Regions from separate parts of the Ruegeria sp. CJ3 genome, predicted to be linked through region 1. Evidence: riboswitches for the same ligand, from Rfam matches in the RefSeq annotation. Region 1 holds a riboswitch; each other region holds the start of a gene.

What was found. A riboswitch is a leader RNA that binds a small molecule or an ion and turns the genes downstream of it on or off. The one in region 1 is predicted to bind cobalamin.
Region 2: it holds a riboswitch for cobalamin, as region 1 does, so the genes downstream of both, ACR0J1_RS05975 (hypothetical protein) here and ACR0J1_RS00400 (DUF1636 domain-containing protein) in region 1, are expected to answer to the same signal.
Region 3: it holds a riboswitch for cobalamin, as region 1 does, so the genes downstream of both, ACR0J1_RS19100 (DUF1636 family protein) here and ACR0J1_RS00400 (DUF1636 domain-containing protein) in region 1, are expected to answer to the same signal.

What each region holds. Positions count from the first base shown of each region.
Region 1 covers NZ_JBQFQE010000001.1:81,659-88,766, forward strand. The annotation lists gene ACR0J1_RS00385 (cobalamin biosynthesis protein CobG) at 1-808, opposite strand, end outside; gene cobN (cobaltochelatase subunit CobN) at 805-4,098, opposite strand; gene cobW (cobalamin biosynthesis protein CobW) at 4,102-5,157, opposite strand; gene ACR0J1_RS00400 (DUF1636 domain-containing protein) at 5,154-5,534, opposite strand; cobalamin riboswitch at 5,618-5,821, opposite strand; gene ACR0J1_RS00405 (NAD(P)-dependent oxidoreductase) at 5,856-6,923, shown strand; tRNA gene ACR0J1_RS00410 (tRNA-Glu) at 6,981-7,055, opposite strand; tRNA gene ACR0J1_RS00415 (tRNA-Glu) at 7,078-7,108, opposite strand, start outside.
Region 2 covers NZ_JBQFQE010000003.1:48,766-55,873, forward strand. The annotation lists gene nudC (NAD(+) diphosphatase) at 1-498, opposite strand, end outside; gene ACR0J1_RS05955 (bifunctional 2',3'-cyclic-nucleotide 2'-phosphodiesterase/3'-nucleotidase) at 678-2,558, shown strand; RNA gene ffs (signal recognition particle sRNA small type) at 2,597-2,695, shown strand; gene rsgA (ribosome small subunit-dependent GTPase A) at 2,856-3,884, shown strand; gene ACR0J1_RS05970 (alpha/beta hydrolase family protein) at 3,903-4,760, opposite strand; cobalamin riboswitch at 4,882-5,104, shown strand; gene ACR0J1_RS05975 (hypothetical protein) at 5,195-5,602, shown strand; gene ACR0J1_RS05980 (protein-tyrosine phosphatase family protein) at 5,604-6,107, opposite strand; gene ACR0J1_RS05985 (DNA polymerase III subunit gamma/tau) at 6,215-7,108, shown strand, end outside.
Region 3 covers NZ_JBQFQE010000015.1:33,650-40,757, reverse strand. The annotation lists gene ACR0J1_RS19110 (Na/Pi cotransporter family protein) at 1-432, opposite strand, end outside; gene ACR0J1_RS19105 (DeoR/GlpR family DNA-binding transcription regulator) at 515-1,294, opposite strand; cobalamin riboswitch at 1,492-1,705, shown strand; gene ACR0J1_RS19100 (DUF1636 family protein) at 1,807-2,163, shown strand; gene ACR0J1_RS19095 (ABC transporter ATP-binding protein) at 2,160-2,966, shown strand; gene ACR0J1_RS19090 (ABC transporter substrate-binding protein) at 2,963-3,910, shown strand; gene ACR0J1_RS19085 (FecCD family ABC transporter permease) at 3,912-4,925, shown strand; gene ACR0J1_RS19080 (AbrB family transcriptional regulator) at 4,971-5,981, opposite strand; gene ACR0J1_RS19075 (MmgE/PrpD family protein) at 6,129-7,108, opposite strand, start outside.

The DNA of each region.
Region 1 (7,108 bases):
TCAGCCGCCAGGGTGTGACACGCAGGGCAGTAGCGCCGCTATTAGCGATTAGTTCCGCGAGGTCCCGCGCAGGCAATTGCCCAAAGGCTGCGCCATAGAGTGTCCCTTGTACGCAGGAGCCGGGTATTAGCGGCGCTCCGGCGGGAACGGGCGTGGTGCCTTGCCATTCCTCCGGCAAACCATGGCTGACGACGGCACGCGACATGCGGCGGGTCTCGGGGGTGTAGGTTCTGGCGAACCATCCGGCCAGCGCGATCAGTTGGTCGATGGCCTCGCCCGCGGTTACGGTACGCCCAGACACGGCCCCTTCGGCGCGCAGGATCAGTCCGTCGGGGCCGATTTCCAGCCGAATATCCGCCGAGTCTCCGACCAGCAGGCGCGCGGGGCCGGTGTCGATGGCAAAGCCGAACTTGGCGGGCAGGGCGGGCAGGTCGCCCAACCGGTCGATCAACCGCTGGGTCAGCCGAGCAGTCAGGTCTCCCTCCTGATAAAGCGGTGAGACCAGAATGTTGCGCCGCACCTCAATGCCGAGTTCGGCGTCCAGCAAGTCCAGCGCGGACAGTTCGGCCAATAGTGGCTGATGATCGGCCTCGGCCACGCCGCGCAGTTGCAGGTTGGCGCGGTTGGTCAGGTCTATGGTGCCATTGCCGAACCGATCGGCCAGTCGGCACAAACCCAAGGCCTGAGTGGCGTCCAGACGCGCCAGCCGGGGGCGAACACGCACCACCAACCCGTCGCCCGACATCATCGGTCGGTGTGCGCCGGGGCACCAGCCCTGGACGACTGGCTTCGAGGCGGGCGCGCTCATCCCAGCCCCTCCAGATTTGCGCGGATCGAATTCCGGCGGGTTTCCCAAAGACCGGCCTCCAGCAAGGCGCGGAACCGATCCTGCATGGCCTGATGCGCTTGAGGATTGGCCTCTTGCAGGAACGCGTCAACCTCGGCATCGCCCAGCGTGGCATCATGATAGAGGTCGAACAGATGCGGCGCGACGGTGCCGGACAGATGCGCAAACGACGCCATGTGATCCAGCGTCGCCGCGATCTCGGCGGCCCCGCGGAACCCGTGGCGTTGCATCCCGGCGATCCAGCCGGGGTTTGCGGCGCGGGCGTGGACGACGCGGCTGATTTCCTCGGGCAAGGTACGGGCGCGCGGGTTTTTCGGGTTGGTATTGTCCAGATGGTAGAGCTGTGCGGTCCCGCCGGTGATCTTCTTGGCGGCGGCGAACCCGGCTTCATGCGTGGCATAGTCGTTGGCCAGCAACAGGTCGGTCTCGGTTAGGTCTTGCGGGTGGACAAAGCTGTCGGCATTGGCGACGCGTTGGGTGATCCCGTCCTTGTCCTGCGCGATATGCTCACCTTCCAGCGCAAAGGAGCTGGCGTCCAGCCACGCCTCGCCCGCCTGCGCACGGGCCTCGTCGGTGTAGGTTTCGGACAGGTGGGTCATGTTTAGACCATAGCTGCCGGGGGCGGGGCCGTAGACGCGGGCCGAGGGTTCCTGACCGGCATAAGGGTTCCAGTCCGGGGCCTCATCCCGAGCGGACAGAGCTCGAATGGCCTGACCATAAAGCGCCGAGAGCGTGGGGAACACATCGCGGAATAGGCCCGACACCCGCAGCGTTACATCCAGACGCGGGCGGCTGAGGTCGGTGATCGGCAGAACCTCGATGCCCGAGACCCGCTCGGAGCCCTTGTCCCAGACCGGTTTGACGCCCAACAGGTGTAGCGCCATGGCGAATTCCTCACCCGCGGTGCGCATTGTGGCCGAGCCCCAGAGGTCAACGATCAGGCCCTTTGGATAGTCGCCTTCCTCTTGCAGGTGCCGCCGCACCAGTTCCTCGGCCAGTTTCACCCCTTGGGTATAGGCAGCGCGGGTCGGGACCGAGCGCGGGTCGGTGGTATAGAGGTTCCGCCCCGTGGGCAGTACGTCCGAGCGGCCACGATAGGGGGAACCAGAAGGACCAGCCTCGATCCGTTTTCCGGCCAGCGCGTCGATCAGACCCTGCCGTTCGGCACGGGCCGAGGGCGCGGGGTCGAAATTGCCAGTGACCTCGGGCACGCGCCCAAAGATGTGCAGCCCGTCGCCGAACTGGCTTTCCTTGATGTCACAGACAAAGCGGTCGATGCGCGTGATTGCTTCGGCGGTGCAGGTGGCCTGATCCAATCCGAGGTCGTTTTCCAATCCGATGGCCTGCGCCTCGTCCCGGATATCCTCCTGCAACCGGTCGCGGCGCTTTGGGTCGAGACCGTCGGCGTTCGAGAATTCATCCAAAAGCGATTCCAGCCGGACCATGCGATCCGGTGTGCCGCTTTCCTTCAGTGCCGGAGGGATATGGCCCAGCGTCACAGCCCCGATCCGACGCTTGGCCTGCGCGGCCTCGCCGGGGTCGTTGACGATGAACGGGTAGATCACGGGCAGATCGCGGATCAGCGCCTCGGGCCAGCATGTGTTGGACAGAGCGACGGATTTGCCCGGCAGCCACTCCAGCGTGCCATGCGCGCCGATATGGATCAGCGCATCCGCCCCGAGGGCCTTGCGCAGCCACAAATAGAAGGCGACGTAACTATGACGCGGAGTGCGCGACAGGTCGTGATAGTCGTCATCACGCAACTCAGGTGTGCCGCGTTCTGGTTGCAGCGCGACCAGAGCCTTGCCCCGGCGCAGCGCGGTAAAGTGGAAGGCACCATTTGCAACCGCCGGGTCATCCTCGGGTTTGCCCCAGACCGCGTTCAGGTCTGCGCGAAGTTGTTCGGGAAGTTCGGCCAGCGCGGTTTGGTAATCAGCAAGGGACCACGAAGTTTGGGCGTCCAGTAGCGTTTCGGCAATTGGTTCCGCCGGTGCGGTATCGTAACCTTCGGCCCCCAAGTCGGACAGCATTGCCTCGGCTGATGCCAGTGCGTCCAATCCGACCGCATGAGCCATCTGCCAGTCTTTGCCGGGATATGTGGACAGGACAAGCGCGGGCACTTGATCCGCTTTGGGCTTGTCATGCAGGTTCAGCCAGCCGGTGACGCGGTCGATAATGGCTTCGATCCGTTCGGACTCGGGGCGGTGGGCAAAGCGAGAATATTCCAGATGTGGATCGCGTTTGCCCGGTTCCTTGAAGGACGTAATGCCCGCGGAAATCCGCCCGTCCACCTCGGGCAGCACCACATGCATGGCAAGGTCGGCGGGTGAGAGGCCGCGTTCCGCCTCGGCCCAGGCCTTGCGGCGCGAGGTGGCCAGCGCGACCTGAAACACGGGCACTGCGGCTGCATCCAGCGGTGAGGTGCCCGACGCACCTTTGCCCGAGAATGACGTGGCATTGATGATCGCAGACGGGGCCAGCGCCGTTATGGTCTCGCGCAGCCAGTCGGCGGCTGCGGGGGCTTTCAGCGACGGGGCGAACAGGCCGACCGCGTCGAACCCGCGCGCGTGCAGGCTGCGGATCAGGGCAGCGACCGGGGCGGTGTCGGCTGAGGTCAGATAGGCGCGGTAGAACGTTACGAGGATGCGTTTGGCATTGCTTGAAAACGCTGTGTCCACCGGTATTACACCTCGATCCGGGCACCATGCACCGCATTCGGGGATCGTTTTGGCCCCGATTACCGGACCAGCATAAAGGCCTGCCGCCAGCGCCATTTGCGCCAGCGCTGCCTGCGCGGCAACCTCTCCGCCCGTATCGCAGAGATGCGACAGCCGCCGCAGGGTCGAGACGGGCAGGGTGGAATAGTCATCCAGCCGTGTATCTTCGCGCCCGTCGGCAGGCAGGACAGCCAGAGCGATCCCTTTGGCCTGTGCCCGCGCCAGAACCTGCTGCAGCCCGTAGGCCCAATAGGGCACACCTCCGATCAGGCGGATCAGGATACCCTTGGCACCCTCCAACGTCTGCTCGACATAGGTGTCGACGGACAAGGGATGTTTCAGCGCCGTCAGGTTGGCCAGCCGCAGAGTGGGCATCCGCCCCTCGGGGCCGCCTCCGCGATGCCAGCCCGCCGCGAAAGCGCCGAGGTCGCTGTCAGAGAACGACAGCACCACCAGATCCGCCGGGCTCTGGCCCAGATCGGTTGGGGTCTCGGTTTCCTCGAGCCCGTGGCTTTCGCGGAAGACGACGTGCATGGGTTACTCGGCGGCCTCGGTGACACCCACAAGGATATCGCGGATTTCAGTTTCTTTGATGTCGTCATGTTCAGCAATGACCACAAGGCGCGAGCGGCGGTCTTCGCCGGGCTCCCACGGGCGGTCGTACTGATGGCGAACACGCGCACCAACGGCCTGCACCAGCAGGCGCATCGGTTTGCCCTGAACGGCGGCGTATCCTTTGACGCGCAGGATGTTCAATTCCTTAGCCAGACGTTCGATCTTGGCAACCAAATCCAGCGGGTCAGACTGTTCCGGCAACTCGACGATGATGCTTTCGAAATCGTCATGCTCGTGATCATGGTGGCCGTCGTGATGGCTGGGACGCGCGTCCATGTCATCCTCGGCAGCAGCCTCCAGACCCAGTACAACGCGCACGTCTACGGCACCTTCGGCGACCTCAACCACGGGCAGCGGGCGCGGGGCTTCGGCGGCGATGACCTCGCGCGCTTTGGCGACGCCTTCGGGACCGGCCAGATCGGGCTTGGTCAGCAGGATGATGTCGGCGCAGGAAATCTGATCTTCGAATACCTCGGACAGGGGTGTTTCGTGGTCAATCGAGTCATCGGCCAAGCGCTGGGCATCGACCGCCTCGACGTTTGGGGCGAAGCGACCGGCGGCCACGGCTTCGGCATCGGCCAGAGCGATCACGCCATCGACGGTGATCTTGGACCGGATATCCGGCCAGTCGAACGCTTTCAGCAGCGGTTTCGGCAGGGCGAGGCCGGATGTTTCGATCAGAATATGATCGGGGCGCGGCTCCAGCGCCATCAGCGCCTCAATCGTGGGGATGAAATCATCGGCCACGGTGCAGCAGATGCAGCCATTCGCCAGTTCCATGATGTTTTCGGCAGGGCAATCGGGGATGGCGCAGGATTTCAGGATATCGCCATCGACGCCCACATCGCCGAATTCGTTGACCACAACAGCCAGGCGCTTGCCTTGCGGGTTTTGCATCAGATGGCGCACCAGCGTGGTCTTGCCCGAGCCCAGAAAGCCGGTGATCACGGTGACGGGGAGTTTTTCGAGATTGCTCATTTCAGGGCTCCAATCGGGGGAATGCGGGCCGCACAGTTTTTGCGGAAATGTTCAGGGCGCTCGCGCCATTTAACCAGACCATCTTCGGTCGCGAGGTACTTGGTGGCGCCATCAACGATCACGTCGACATGGTCGGTTTCGTTCAGATGCTCGTAAACAAAGGTCCAGCGATCCGGGCCGCCGCGCAGCACTATGGAACAGCCCTCGTCACAGTTCGAAAGGCATTCTACGGCTTTCAGGGTGATCCCTTCGGGCAGGTCTGCCTGTTCCAGCGCTTTGTGCAGCAGCGTGCCTGGGCGTTGCGCATCATCCTCGACGGGCAGCCCGCGACGGCAGGTGGTGCAAACCAGCAATTCGACCGGAGCGGTCTCGGTCATGTCTCTCATCCCCCCAAATCCTCATCGTGGGGGACGGGGTTTCATGCGGGTCCATTGACCCGACACCGGAACACCCCGTCCGGTTTCATTCTCGGGTGTTGGCAGGTCTCCCGGCTTGCGGATGTCAGAGGAGGTCCTCTGTCGGATGTCCCGCCTTCCCGGCATTTGCCAGTGGCTTGGGCACCCTCTCCGGTCACGGTCGCGGGGGCGGCTGCGTTTGACGGATGATCCGCTGACGCATTCCCTTTTCATCTGCTGTCGCAGACACCAACGAAAGGGACATGCGGCAGGGTTGCCCCGCTTGTCAAGCGCAACGCGCCGATCCGTGATCACGCGGGTAAAAAGCGACCTGTCCGGGTCGCTGGGCGGCATGATCCGGTTGAGCCGACGTGCTGGCATGGTTCGCAAGAAGCGAACAGGAGGATGCGGCGCATGAAAGTAGGGTTTATCGGGCTGGGCAATGTAGGGGGCAAGCTGTCGGGATCGCTGTTGCGCAACGGGATCGATCTGACGGTGCATGATCTGAACCCCGATCTGGTGGCCGCGTTTGTTGCGCAGGGGGCCAAGGCCGCTGAAAGCCCGGCCCAACTGATGCGCGATTGCGATGCGGTGATCACTTGTTTGCCATCCCCCGCCGCCTCGGATGCGGTGATGCAAAAGATGCTGCCCGAGGTCGCCCCCGGCAAAATCTGGATGGAGATGTCGACCACCGACGAAGCCGAGGTCAAACGCCTTGGCGCTTTGGTCATCGAACGCGGAGGCGCCGCAGTGGACTGCCCCGTTTCGGGTGGCTGTCACCGGGCGGCGACCGGTAACATATCGATCTTCGCGGGCTGCGATCGCGCGACGTTCGAGCGTATACTGCCCTTCCTGACCACCATGGGGCGACGCATCCTGCACACGGGCGAGTTGGGCTCGGCCTCGGTTCTGAAAGTGCTGACCAACTATCTGGCCACCGCCAACCTGATCACTTGTGCCGAGGCTTTGGTGACCGCCAAGGCCGCTGGTATGGACCTTGGCACCACCTATGAAGCGATCAAGATTTCCTCGGGTACATCCTTTGTGCATGAGACCGAAAGTCAGGTCATCCTGAACGGCTCGCGCGATATCTCCTTCACCATGGATCTGGTGAAAAAGGATATCGGCCTGTTTCAAGAGGTCGCCGATCGCGCCGGAGTGCCGCTCGAGATCAACCCGCTGATGATCAAGATTTTCGAAGACGGGATCGCGCGCTATGGCGAGCGTGAGTTGTCTCCGAACATTATCAAACGGCTCGAGGACGCGACCGGGCTTGAAATTCACGCCCCAGGCTTCCCACACGAGATGCTGGACGATGAACCGGAAGAACCCGGCTATGAGGTCGTCCCGCAAAACCGCAGCACATCTTAGGCCGGGTGTCGTCTGGACCGGCATGGTCTCATATCGTGCTGAAATGTTTGGTAAAAATGGTAGCCCGTAGGGGAATCGAACCCCTCTTTCCAGGTTGAAAACCTGGCGTCCTAACCGATAGACGAACGGGCCATTTAGACCATACAAACGTAAATGGTAGCCCGTAGGGGAATCGAACCCCTCTT
Region 2 (7,108 bases), on a different contig from region 1:
CGCACCGCAGCGGGCGCAGAACCGGTGTGTTTCGTGCCATCCGATCACCGCCTTGGCGGTCGCTGCCAGTTCCGCATCGCGTGGGCTGAGGCGGGTCATGATTCGGCGCAGCTCGGCAAAGACATAGCCGTCCGGCAGGTCCGGGTGCTGCTGTTCGCTGCGATCCACAAAGGCCCCAACATCAGCCAGATCCAGCCCCTCGGCGGCCCAGCCCGAGATATCCATGGCAAAAAGCGGCGTCTCATCGTCCGACAGGCCCAGCAAAACCGGCTGTTCTATCACGCCGCCCGGCCCATGTTGCAGAACCTTGTGATCCATCGGGATCAGGGCCAACTTGTCCAACCCCTCGCCCTGCACCAGCAGCTTATCGCGCCACAGCAACAGGCAACGCGCCGCCGGATCGTCATAGGTCTGCGCCAGTTTCCCCGCATCGCCGCGCAGCAATCCCGCCCGGTTCAGCCCCGAGCCGCCAAATGTGACCTGTTCCGCGCGCTTCATGCCTGTTGTCCTCAAGTACCGGGCAAAGGGCTGCCATGTCTTTGCACCCGGCGCAACGGGTATTCACCGGCGAACTTATTTTCGCCTGCCGCCGAAAGACCGCAACATTGCCCCGGAATTTGCACTAAGTCATCCTCATGGTGAATATCGAGTTACCTTGACAGCCAGAAGTAGAAATTTTGAAATCCAGTCCATCGTCGCGCCCACAACAAGGGGGCCGTTCCGGCGCATCCCTGCGAATATTGGCGACCTCTGACCTGCATATGCATCTGACGGCGTTCGATTATTACGCCGATAGCGCGGCCACCGGGATTGGCCTGACCCGTACCGCCAGCCTGATCCGCGCCGCGCGGGAAGAGGCCCGGCGAGAGGGTGCCTTGGTTCTGCTGTTCGACAATGGCGACGCGTTGCAGGGCGCGCCGTTTGGCGATTGGGCGGCAGAAACCGCGCCGGATGCACACCCGCTGCCGCAGGTCTTCAACGCCCTCGGCTATGACGCGGTCGGTCTGGGCAATCATGACTTTGGATTCGGGCTGGAGTTTGTCGATGGCATCGCCGCCCAGATCCGGTGCCCCGTGATCTGCAGCAACATGCGCAGCAAGCGGGCGACGCAGGGCTGGGTTCCACACACGATTCTGCAGCGGGTCGTCAACATCGACGGGGCAGAGATCCCGCTGCGCATCGGCGTCCTGTCGGTCCTGCCGCCTCAGACAGCTCGGTGGGAAGCGCATATGCTGCAGGATCAGGTCGAGGTGACAGATATCCTGACCGCAGCGCAACAGACCGCATCCGACCTTCGGCGCGAAGGCTGCGATCTTGTCGTGGCACTTGCGCATTCCGGGCTGGATCGGGTCGAGGCTGAACCGGACATGGAAAATGCCGTCATCCCGCTGGCCGCGCTGGACGGGATTGACGTGATCGTGGCCGGGCATACACATCTGACCTTGCCCGGCAAAGCGCATGGCGGCTTGACCCATGTGGATCACCAACAGGGGCAGGTACACGGCAAGCCGGTTGTAATGCCGGGATGGGCCGGGTCGCATCTGGGCATTGTTGATCTGGTCTTGGAACAGCGTGACGGGCACGGCTGGCACGTCGTCGAAAGCCGGGTCGAGGCGGTGCCGGTCAGAACCCCCACGACGCTGACCCCGGAGAATGCCGAGATCAAACAGCTCTTTGCAGCAGGGCATGAGGAGACGCGCAAACGCGTCTCAAGACCGGTGGGGTCAGTTCGCAAATCGCTGCACAGCTATTTCTCGTATTGCGTCCCGGATCGGGGACTGGCGTTGCTGGCGGCGGCGCAGGCTGCGGCGCTGCGCCCTCTGCTGCGTGGGAGTCAATGGGACAGCCTACCGGTCCTTTCAGCCACATCCCCGGCCAAGTTCGGCGGGCGCGCCGGCCCCGGATATTACACCGAAGTTCCCGCCGGCCCGGTCTCGATCCGCCATGTGGCCGACCTGCATGTCTTTCCCAATGAACTGCGGGCGGCGGTGGTGACCGGCGCGCAGCTTGAGGATTGGCTTGAGATGTCCGCTGGGGTGTTCAACCAGCTCTCGCCGCGCAGGCCGGGGGATTTGATCGACCATCGCCGGGCGGGATACAATTTCGACGTCCTGCATGGCGCAACTTGGCAAATCGACCTCACCCAACCGGCCCGGTTCAATGCAGGCGGAACCCTGACAGACCCGGCCCATTCGCGTATTCGCGCCTTGCAGGTGAACGGCAAGCCGGTGCGCCCGGATCAGCGCTTTGTCGTCGCCACCAACAATTACCGCCTCAGCGGCGGGGGTCATTTCCCGTTTGTCTCTGCGGCTGAGGTGATCACGCTGCCTGCGCCGCGCATTCACGACGTTCTGTGCGCCTATCTGGCGGGCGCGCTGGCCTCCGATCCGTTGGAGCGGGCACCGCGACCGTTCTCCTTTGTCCCGGCAAACGGGGTTGAGGCGATTCTGGCCACCGGCCCCGGCGCGCGCGCCTATCTGGATGAGCTGGCCGAATACGCACCCCGCACCCTGCCCCTGAACGACGACGGGTTTCTGCCCGTTCACCTGACGCTCTGACGGGTTGCCAAGGCCACGCGGCACGCCTATATGGGGGGCGAGAGGTTGGCGCGGGCGAGCGCCTCGCCAACCTGGTCAGGTCCGGAAGGAAGCAGCCACAACGAGTCCCGCTTGGGTCGATGTCCAGCCTCTCACTTGAACCAACCCATAGCCGCAGGAGGGCTTTATGATTGTAGTAAAAACCCTTCGGGCAGCCCGGTTCTGATCCACAGCGATCTTCTGACTGCCTGAACACATGACCAGCGGGTGCGCGATTGCCATCCGATGGGCAAGCTGTTTCTGATCACAGGCAGAGCAATGTATCTTTCCTTATCGGACCTCGGATGGTCCTCTCATTTCGCCGCGCAACACGCGGCTGACCCTTCATGCCAACCTTTTCGCATCGCCGCCGTCCACCGGGACCGGCTGATCGGCCTCAGCCCCGATGGCGAATCCCCATTGCTGAGCCCGGACAACCCCACCGGGAACTACGCGGTCGGAGATTGGGTGCTGGCAGACGACAACAACCGCGTCCGGCATCTGCTCGAGCGGCGCAGCCTGCTGCAACGCCGGGCGGCTGGCACCGGGGCGTCGGCGCAGTTGATCGCCGCCAATGTCGATGTGCTATTCATCATCAGTTCGTGCAACGCCGATTTCAGCCTGCCCCGGCTGGAGCGTTATCTGGCGCTGGCCCATCAAGCCGGAAGCTATCCGGTGATCGTGCTGACAAAGGCCGACATATCGGATGCGCCCGAGACCTATGTGCAGCAGGTGCAAGCCATCGACCCGTTTCTGACGGTGCTTGCGATCAATGCGCTGGACCCGACTGAGATCGAACAGGTTCTGGCGTGGTGTCCAAAGGGCCAGACCGGCGCGCTGTTGGGCTCATCCGGCGTTGGCAAGACGACGCTGGCCAACGCTATGACCGGTCAGGCACAGGCTACCGCAGGCATTCGCGAGGATGATGCGCGGGGTCGGCACACCACCACCGCCCGCGCGCTGCACCACATGCGCAATGGTGGATGGCTGATCGACACACCCGGCATGCGCGCCTTGCGGTTGCTGGACGCGCAGGAAGGCGTGGACGAGGTGTTCTCGGACCTCATAGAGCTTAGCCAGAACTGCCGATTCTCGGATTGCCAGCATGAGGCCGAGCCCGGCTGTGCCGTGCAGGGCGCGATCCACGACGGCACGCATGATCCCTCACGACTGGAGCGGTGGCGCAAGCTGCGGCGCGAGGATCAGCGCAACTCGGAAACCATCGCGCAGTCCCGCGCGCGCGACAAAGCGTTCGGCAAGATGGTGCGCGGTGTCATGCAAGAGAAGAAATCGCGCAAGCGGTTGTGACCGGCAGGCCTCGTCTGATCAGGCGATCAGGCGGGGCCAGACGGCAGCGTTGCGCCGGGCAAACACGCCGATATGGCCGACCTTGGACAACCCGAACTCCTGCGGTGACAGCAGATGACGGCGCGCCTCCGGGCCATAGAGATCGGCCAGCCGCCAGACCGCCTCGGGTGGGACCATTTGATCGTCTTCGAATGCAAACAGATCAACCGGTCCGCCTATGGTGGACCATCGCGCGGCAGGCAGGGTCTCTCCGATTTCGGGCAGATAGCTGTCGGACGCGGTGCACCATTTGCGCCATTGCCAATAAACCCCAGCGGGCAGATTTTCACCAAAGCCCAGCGCCTTACCCGGCAGATAGCCCAGCGCACGCGCCGCTAGCGGCGCGTGACCGTACCAAAACAATGCAGCCAGGGCACGATAGGGCCACGGGTGATCCGATAGCGTCACCAGCCCGGAACAGACACAGATCATCCGGTCAATACGGTCGATATCAGGTTGCACCGGCCCCAGCATCGCACCCAGCGAATGGCCAACGCTCCAGAGTTTTGCCTGAGGAAACCGCCGCCGCATCTCAGTGCGCGCGGCCGGAATATCGATCAAAGCCCAATCCGCCATCGTCACTGTTGACGTTCTTTGTGGGCCGGTCAGGGACTGGCCAAAATCGCGATAATCATAGGTCAGGCAAGCCATGCCGTGCTCGGCCACCAGCCAGCGCGCAAAATGCTGATAATAGTCACGCGGTACACCGGTCGCATTGTTGATCACAACGACCGTTTCCGGCTCTGACGCGGGCCGGTAGAGCCGCGCCGACAGCATCGCAGGGCCGGAGGGGAACCGGAAATCTTCCGCCATTACGGTCTGCTGCGCATCCAACATTGGGTCCTCTGGCACAATCTGAACCGATCAGTTCATTTAGTCGCCACAGAGTCAAGATTGACGTCGCGAGACCATTGGTGGGCCGCGCCCGCCAATTCGCTTGACTCGGTGCCCGCCCAACCGCTAGCGATGCGGTGATGGTTCCCGTGCCTTTGACCAAGGCCGGGATGAAAAGGGAACACGGTGCGGCCCTGCCCGGCGACAACCGGAACGGACCAAATCCGCGACTGCCCCCGCAACTGTAAGCGGTGAGCAATGCCGAAATGCCACTGGCCGAAAGGCTGGGAAGGTCGGCAAAGCGATGACCCGCAAGTCAGGAGACCTGCCATCGGAACCGAAACTGAATCTCGGGCGGGGTGTCCGGGCAGGTCCTGACAGCATCGCGCCGTCCCGCCTGTATCATGCCCCCGCCCCGCGCGCGGAGGGCGCATCATATGATCTGGAAGACCAACACGCACGAATTCTCGGCAACAGTATGCCAGCGCACCGGAAAACCCTGCCCGGCATTGGCCCGCATGGCGCGGGCACTGACGCAGGCCGTGTCAACCGCCCGCCCGGTGACCAACCCCGAATTTCAGGTCGAAGGCAGCAGCGAACTGACCCATTGCCTCGAAGGCTGTACCGCCCGCTTTCGCGCCTGCCCCGATCAAGTGCGCGTGTTCTGCGGCGGCGATCCCGAGGCCGAAACCGATATGCTTGAGGACTATGCGGACATGATGTTCGGCACCTCTTTCACAACGCTGCCCTCTGGGCTGCTTACGAACCCGCCCTGCGCGATGCTGGAAGCGTCTGTTCTAGCCCCGCGTCGTCAGGCCGAACCGCAACAAATGGCCTGCGCCTGATCTATCGCTGTAACGGGACCCGGGCCGGGGCAACGGCCCAGGTCATCTGCCCCTCGGTCTCGACAGCGCAGGGGCGCAATGCCCGCAGGCGCTCCAGCGCCTTTTCGGGCCGCTCGCCGGATTCGACCATCAGCCGCAGTACAACCATGCCCGACCGGCCACAGCCGCCCCGGCAATGCACCAGAACTCGGCCTCCGCCGGACAGGGCCTGCCGCGCGGCAGCGCTGACCTGAGGCCACAGGTCCTCGACCGCCTCGGGTGGGGCGCCGAAATCCTCGATCGGCAGATGCACCCAACGGCTGGCGCGGCTCTGGATATCCGCTCCGAAATCGCGCGCACCGTCCTGAATCATTTCAACCTCGGTGGTCATCGACAGAACAAGCCCCGGCTTCCAGCCTGCGATCACACCCAGATCGCCCTCATAATCCCCGCCGCGGCCCGGCATCGACGTCAGGGCCAACGTGCCCCCGCCAACCCGCAACGCATAAATCACCAGTTGCGACATGAAATCCCCCTTAAAACACACCCCACAAAAAACGAGCCGCTCAAATCTATCCGGCCAGTCTATCCAGCCTGGCGCGCTTTCCAAAATGAAAATCATCGGGGCGGGCGGTGGACGCGGACAGCGGGGGCCTCTACGCTGCGGCAGAACTCGAATCCGCGAAAGCAGACATGACCGACACGCCCAGCCCCGCCTATCAGGTTCTCGCCCGAAAATACCGCCCGGAAACCTTTGCCGATCTGGTCGGCCAGGACGCCATGGTGCGCACCCTGAAAAACGCGTTCGAGGCCGACCGGATCGCGCAGGCTTTCATCATGACCGGCATTCGCGGCACCGGCAAAACCACCACCGCGCGCATCATCGCCAAGGGCATGAACTGCATCGGTCCCGACGGCGAAGGCAAACCGACCACCGAGCCTTGTGGCCAGTGCGAACATTGCGTGGCCATCATGGAAGGCCGCCATGTCGATGTGATGGAGATGGACGCCGCCAGCCGCACCGGCGTGAATGATATCCGCGAGATCATCGACAGCGTCCGCTATCGCGCGGCCTCGGCCCGCTACAAGATCTACATCATCGACGAGGTGCACATGCTCTCGACCAGCGCCTTCAACGCGCTGCTCAAGACGCTTGAGGAACCGCCCGAGCATGTGAAATTCATCTTTGCCACCACCGAGATTCGCAAGGTCCCTGTGACGGTTCTGTCACGCTGCCAGCGCTTCGACCTGCGCCGGATCGAGCCCGAGGACATGATCGGCCTGCTGCGCAAAATCGCCGATGCCGAAGGCGCACAGATCGCCGAGGATGCTCTGGCGCTGATTACCCGCGCGGCGGAGGGATCCGCGCGTGATGCGACCTCATTGCTGGATCAGGCGATATCCCACGGCGCGGGCGAGACCAACGCCGATCAGGTGCGCGCGATGCTGGGTCTGGCTGACCGGGGTCGCGTACTGGACCTGATCGACATGATCCTGCGCGGCGATGCGGCAGGCGCCCTGACCGAA
Region 3 (7,108 bases), on a different contig from region 1:
GATCAGGATGAAGGCAACCCCCATCAGGATGCGTCCGATCTGGCGAGGCTTCTTACGCTCGGTCTTGACGAACAGCCAACCGCCCACCGCCAGCAGCAGCGGTACCAGCCAGTCCAGCCGGAACGACAGAATTTGGATCACCAGGGCCGAGCCCAAATCACCGCCCAGCACAATCGCCAGACCGGCGGAAAAGGCCAGATACCCACCGGCGGCAAAACCCGAAGCCAGCAGCGCAACCGCTGCAGAACTTTGCAGCACAACCGCCAACAACATGCCCGTCATGCTTGCGCCGATCATGCTGTCATTGCGGGTCAGAACCCGCTGGAACGAGGCACCATAGCTGCGCTCGATCCCAGTGCGCACCATGCGCACCGCAAACAGCAGCAACATCGTTGCGCCGGCTAGCTGCATCAAGAAAACGAGTATTGCCATTATGTAATTGCCTCAGGTCTTGGTTGGGGCTCATCCTGCGCGCTGCTATCAGCAGGAAACCCGTCTTTGGTGCGGAGATATGTCATTCAGCCGCCAACAGTGTTTTGATCTGCCAGCCCTCAAGTTTTGCCGCCAGCTTTTTCCCGGGAAGCGCATCGGTGATCAGTTGATCGACAGCCTGAGGCTCAAACCCCTGATGTGGCCCCGAGGTGTCGAATTTCTGATGCACCATGGCGATCATGGTCCGACTTGTGCGGTCCACCACCACCGAGGCCAGCTCGGCCTCGCCGGGGCTTTGGTACAGAAACCCGAATTTCGGATCCAGCGCATCCGGGCTAAGGATCGCGATGTCGTACGTATAGCGGCGCACCTGCGCCTCGGCGACGAAACCGAACGTCCCCATTTCGTCCTTGCGCATTTCACCACCCAGCAGAAAGACGCGGTTTCCGTTGTGTGCCAAAAGCTTATGCGCCACGTTCATCGAATTGGTCACAACCGTCAGATCGCGCCTGTCCCGCAAGGTCTCGGCGACGAATGCGGTCGTGCTTCCGACGTCAAGGAACAGCGTGGCCCCGTCCGGGACCAGGCTGGCAACTGCCTTGGCAACCTGCATCTTTTCTTCGGTGAACTCGCCAAGGCGTTGGAAAAAGCCGATCTCGTGCTGAGCATCCAAAAGGCGAACCATGCCATGGTTCCGCTCGACTATTCCCAGCTTGGACAGCGATTTGATAGTGCGCCGGATCGTCTCGTCCGAAACGCTGAGCGTTTCAGCCAACTCGACATTGCGGGCCTGACCGCCCAGTTGACGCAGCGCTTCGATTACCTGAAGCTCTCTCGGAGATAACGAATTTCGGGCGATCACGTTCGCAACCCTCACTACTTTGCGCGGTTTTCGCATCAATATCCAACAAAGTCCACACAAGTATTGTTTTTTGCAGACTTTAATCCCCACTATTGGGTGAATCATGACCGGTGGCGATAAAGGTAACGCCTCCGAGGCCCATCTGAAAATTCTGGCGACAAGTGATAAAGATCATATTGACGCATCCCTCTTTCTCGGGCACTCAGATCGCCGATGGTTCCCGACGGTGCGCCCAAGGGATGAAAAGGGAATACGGTGCGGTACCGGGATGACCGGGATACGCCAAATCCGTAACTGCCCCCGCAACTGTAAGCGGTGAGCGACGCCAAACACCCACTGGCCCAAGGGCCGGGAAGGACGGCCGAGCACAGACCCGCAAGTCAGGAGACCTGCCATCAAATGTTAACCAACCCGGGGCGGGGCGTCCTGGAAGGAGGCTTGGATGGCACGTCTGACGCGTGATTACATGATCGGCACCTTCCGCCCGCGCTTGGCAGCAAGTGGAGCGGACAATGCCAGAACGACCTGACCATTTTCTTCTGATCTGCGCCACCTGTGCCGAAGGCAGGCCTGCTGATACCCTGCACCGCGATCTGGCGGGCAAGCTGCCACATGGGTTTGCGATCCGTACTATTGATTGCATGGCGGGCTGCGACCGCCCCCGGACCGTTGGCTTTCAGGCCACGGGGAAGGCCCAATACCTGTTCGGGGACATCCAGACAAAAGCGGATGTCGAAGCGCTGGCGCAATTCGCCCTGCAATATCAGAACACGGCAGACGGATGGACGAATGCCACCGACAGACCGCCCGCGCTGCTGACCAAGACACTGTCCCGCCTGCCTGCGATCCACGGCGAGGGACAGGCATGAAAACTCCGGATTTCCTGATAGCACGCGACCTTGAATACTATGCGCTGAACGGCGACGTCCTGTTGCAGGGCGTGTCGTTCGAACTGAGCGAAGGCGCGATACTGGCTATTGCCGGTCCGAACGGAGCGGGAAAAACCACATTACTGAACCTGCTGTGCGGTGCGGTCGATCTGGCGCTGGGGGATGTGCTGATCAGGGGGCGCAGCCTCAGGCAGATGTCCGCGTCCGAGCGGGCCCGGATGATCGCCGTGGTCAGTCAGCAGGAATATCCCGACGGGCGGCTGTCATTGCGCGATTATGTTGCGCTGGGTCAGATCCCGATTCGGGCCGACCGCTCGGCCGAAGATCATGCCGCCGACCTGTCGCGCATTCTGGACCTGACCGGACTCACAACTCTGGCCGACAAGAAAATGGCCGTGCTGTCCGGGGGCGAGCGTCAGCGGGCCCATATCGCGCGGGCGCTGGCGCAGAACCCGTCGCTGCTGTTTCTGGATGAGCCGACCAACCATCTGGACCCCGATGCCAAGGGGCGGATGCTGTCTCTGGTCGCGGAACTCGGCATTACCGTGGTCATGATCGTCCACGATCTGGTCATGATCCCGGAATTCGCCACCCATGTCGCGCTGATGAAATCCACCCGCTTGACCGGTTTTGGACCCGTGGCCGAGGTGCTGACCTCGGATCGGGTGCGCGACACGTTTGGGGTCGATTACCTGTGCCTGCCGCACGAAGGCCGCATGATTCCGGCGCTGGACATCCGAAGAACCTCAATTTCAACTCAATCAAGGAGTATCCCCGAGTGAAACACATCTGGTCCGTGGTTCTGACCACAGCCATGGCGGGCAGCGCTGCCGCGCATGAGATCACCGTCGACAATTGCGGTGAACCGCTGGTCTTTGACACCGCGCCCGAGCGGCTGGTGGTGCATGACATGAACATGACCGACATGGCCTTTGCGCTGGGTCTGCAGGACAAGATCGTCGGTCTGACCGGCATCACCGGCTGGTACAAGACCAGCCCCGAATTCGACACGCTGCGCGGCGACATCCCCGAGCTTGCGCCGAAATATCCCACGGTCGAAAACCTTGTGGCGGTCGAACCGGACCTGTTCTTTGCCGGTTGGTATTACGGCATGAAGCCGGGCGGCGACGTAACGCCCGACACGCTGGAACCCTTTGGCATCAAGACCATGATCCTGACCGAAAGCTGCGTGCATCTGGACAAGGACCGCCCCGAAGCCAGCATGGACCTGCTGTTTGACGATATCCTGCGTCTGGGGAAGGTGATGCATGTCGAGGACAAGGCCGAGGCGCTGGTCGCTGGCTGGAAAGAGCAACTGGCCGGGATCGAGGCCAAGACTGCCGATCTGTCCAAACCGCGCGTTTTCCTGCTGGACGGTCCGGCGGATGCGCCCTTCACAGCCGGTAAATTCGCCATCCCCGACGCGATGATTACCGCAGCGGGCGGCGAGAATGTCACCCATGACATGGATACCAGCTGGGGCCGCACCTCGTGGGAGGCCGTAGCGGCCGCAAATCCGGAATTCCTGGTGCTGCTGGACTATCAGACCGGCAATGGCGCGGCGGATACGTTCAAGTTCCTGCAGGAACACCCCGTCATGTCGCAGACCGACGCGGTCAAGAACGAGCGCTGGATCGGCCTGCGGTACGAGGAACTGACCCCCGGACCGGCAAATATCGAGGCGATCTCGAAAATGGCGCGGGCCATGCATCCGGGTCAGAGCTGACATGGGCCGAACCGGCCTGACACTTGTGCTGGGGGCGGTCATACTGGCCGCCCTTCTGCTGATCTCGACGATCTACGGCACCACCCCGATCCCCCTGCCCGATACGGTCGACGCCGTTCTGCTGGGCACCGGGCTGTCCGGGGGCGAGATGTCGCCGCTGCACCGGATCGTCTTTGATCTGCGCCTGCCGCGCGCGCTGTTTGCGGCGGTGATCGGGGCCGGGCTTGGGCTGGTCGGTGTTGTCCTGCAGACCACAACGCGCAACGATCTGGCCGACCCGTTCCTGTTCGGCCTGTCGTCGGGGGCCGCAGCCGGGGCCGTGTTCGTCATTACCGTAACGGGCGATATTCTGGGCTTTTGGACCCTGCCTCTGGCGGCGTTCTGTGGCGGGCTGATCGCATCGGGCATCGTGCTGGCGCTGGTCCACGGGCTACGCACCAGCGCGCCGGAAAAACTGATCCTGGCGGGGCTGGCAGTTTCGTTCCTGTTCTCGGCCATCACCAACTATCTGATTTTCGCAGGCGACAGCCGCGCGGCGCATTCGGTGATCTTCTGGATGCTGGGCGGTCTGGGCCTTGCACGGTGGGAGACGTTTCCGCTGGTCTGCGCCGGTCTGCTGCTGATCCTCAGCTATTCGCTCTATCGCAGCCGCTGGCTGGACGCGCTGCTGACCGGAGATCTGACGGCATCTACCCTCGGAGTACCCGTTCAGGGGCTACGGTTCAGCATGTTCTTCGTTGCCGCGCTGGCGACGGCCGTTTTTGTCTCGGTTGCCGGTGTCATCGGCTTTGTCGGCCTGATGGTGCCCCATATCGCACGCGGCATCGCCGGACCGCTGCACCGCCAGCTGCTGCCGACGGCGGCGATCGTGGGCGCGGGGCTTCTGACGGGGTCCGACATTATCAGCCGCCTGCTGCTGGCCCCGCAGGAACTGCCGGTGGGCATCGTCACGACATCCATCGGATCGGCATTCGTGTTCCTTCTGCTGTTCCGAAGCGCGAAGGCACGGCGCTAATCATAGAAATCCCGACCCAACCCCCGAGAATAGCCCCCGGACCGCCTAGCCGATGAACCGCATCACGATTGGTGCACCAAGGATGACCAGCACCATCCGAAACACGTGATGCGCAACCACGAAGGCGACGTCTGCTCCGACGATCAGCGCCAGTACGGCCATCTCGGCCTGCCCGCCCGGTGCGAAAGCCAGCAGGGCCTCGCGTCCCGGTGCAAGGTTAAGGATAATCGCGAACTCGACCAACGCGAAGGTCAACGCGATCAGAACGAGGCAGAAGCCGACCCCGGCCACAAGGTCGCGCTGAACTTCGGCGCGCGTCACGCCCGAGTATTTCGCGCCCACGGTCAGCCCGATGAAAAACTGCGCCAGCCAGATCGCCTCGGCAGGCGGGCGAAAGTGCAGGAACCCGGTCAGGGCGGCAATCGCAGCCGCAATCATCGGGCCGAGAATTGACGCGCCGAACAACCCGACCCGTTCAGCGATGCGCCAGCCTGCGATGGCACAAACCAGCATGATCAGTAATTCCTGCAACGGGATCGACGCCGCAGGCGCGCCGGGCGGGTTGCTGAGGTCGACATCCCAAATCAATTCAAGAATAAACGGCAGCGCCGCAACGATCAGCAGAACCCGCGTTGCATGGATCAGCGAGAGGGTCCGCACATTGCCACCGGCCTCTTCACCGAAAACCAGCATATCCTGAAGCCCGCCGGGCATCGCGGCATAGTAGGCGGTCGGCATGTCATATCCCCAGACGCGACGGAAATAGGGTACGCCGATCAGTCCGATCAAAATCACGCTGACCGGGATCATGGCAAGCGTGGGCCACATGGATGGGAAACTCGCCAGAACCGCCGGTGTCAGGGTCGCCCCGACGGCTACGCCCAGAATAGTCCGCATGGTTTTGTTCACGGCCGCAATCCCGCGCAGCGGCATCCCGAAAGCAGCCGCTATGAGGCAGGCGAAGATGGGGCCTAGCAACCAAGGCAAGGGTAGGTCGAGCAAGTGAAACCCGGCCACGCCAGCAAGACCAACTGCGAAGGTCAGAACGACCGTCATCGCTGGAGTTTCACGGGGGCTGTCATGAACTTTCCGCCTTTCAAAACTGTGACCTCAGGAACGCGTGATTGGTTTTTTACTATTTGCCCCGATCACTACTTAACATCTAATCTGTCGCAGCATGAAGTGCTTGAAGATCAGGTGACGTCATCGAAAAAGAGGGGTGAGGGCGTCCAGCGACTTTAGCGTCGCGATACCTTGCGACAGTGCGTAGAGGTCACCCGCATTTTCATGACCACCCATACAATCGATGAATTTGTCTCGTTTCTGCGTCTCAGAAAATGGCTCGGTGATGCTGCCTTTTGGATTGCGCCGAACCCGCTCGACCTGTGATCCATCCACGAGTGTCGCAGTCAGGATATGCGGCAGAAAATCTTCGGCTGCTTCTTCTTCGACCGTGTAGTGGGTCATCTTGGTCCGGTCGAGCAGAGGCTCGTCCGCATGGTTCGCCACGCCTTCGGGGGTGAAATCCGTGACGCTCAATCGGCCCGCCCGCACCGCGCGCGCAATGCAATAGGACATGGAAAACCGGGCTTCCATTTCGTTTTCGGGATGCGTGAACGGCATGTTCCGATAATTCGCGATGCGCACCTTGACCGAGATGTCCGCGATGTTCTCGGGGGTGATCGCGCCTTCATCCCGCAGATCCAGCGCCATGTCGATGGCCATATGGCTGGACCCGCAACAGGCGAACCGTTTTGGCATGACACCGGCGGTTTCGATATAGTGGGGCATGTCGGGGGCTATGTTGAGATCGCCGTATCCGCGAGGGTCTTTGCCGCCGAAAAGCTCAAGAAACCCCTGCCCCCGCTCAATGATATCAGCGTGCCCGGACAGGCCAGCCCGCGCCAGACGGGCGGCTTCGATGGCATTTTTGGCGCCCATTCCCGCGTGGAACGGTTTCACTGGCGCACCGAACTGGGCCTTGCTGCCCGAGGCGAAGCTGACGGCCAGCGACATTGCGTGAACGATTTGTGCGCGATCGAACCCCATCATCGAAGCCACGCCAGCCGCCGTTCCGATGGTGCCGATTGTCGACGTGCTGTGCCAGCCAGCGGTGTAGTGAGAGGGCACCACACCCGCGCCAATCAGGCCTTGGACCTGCAGCGCGACCAGATAGGCCTCGA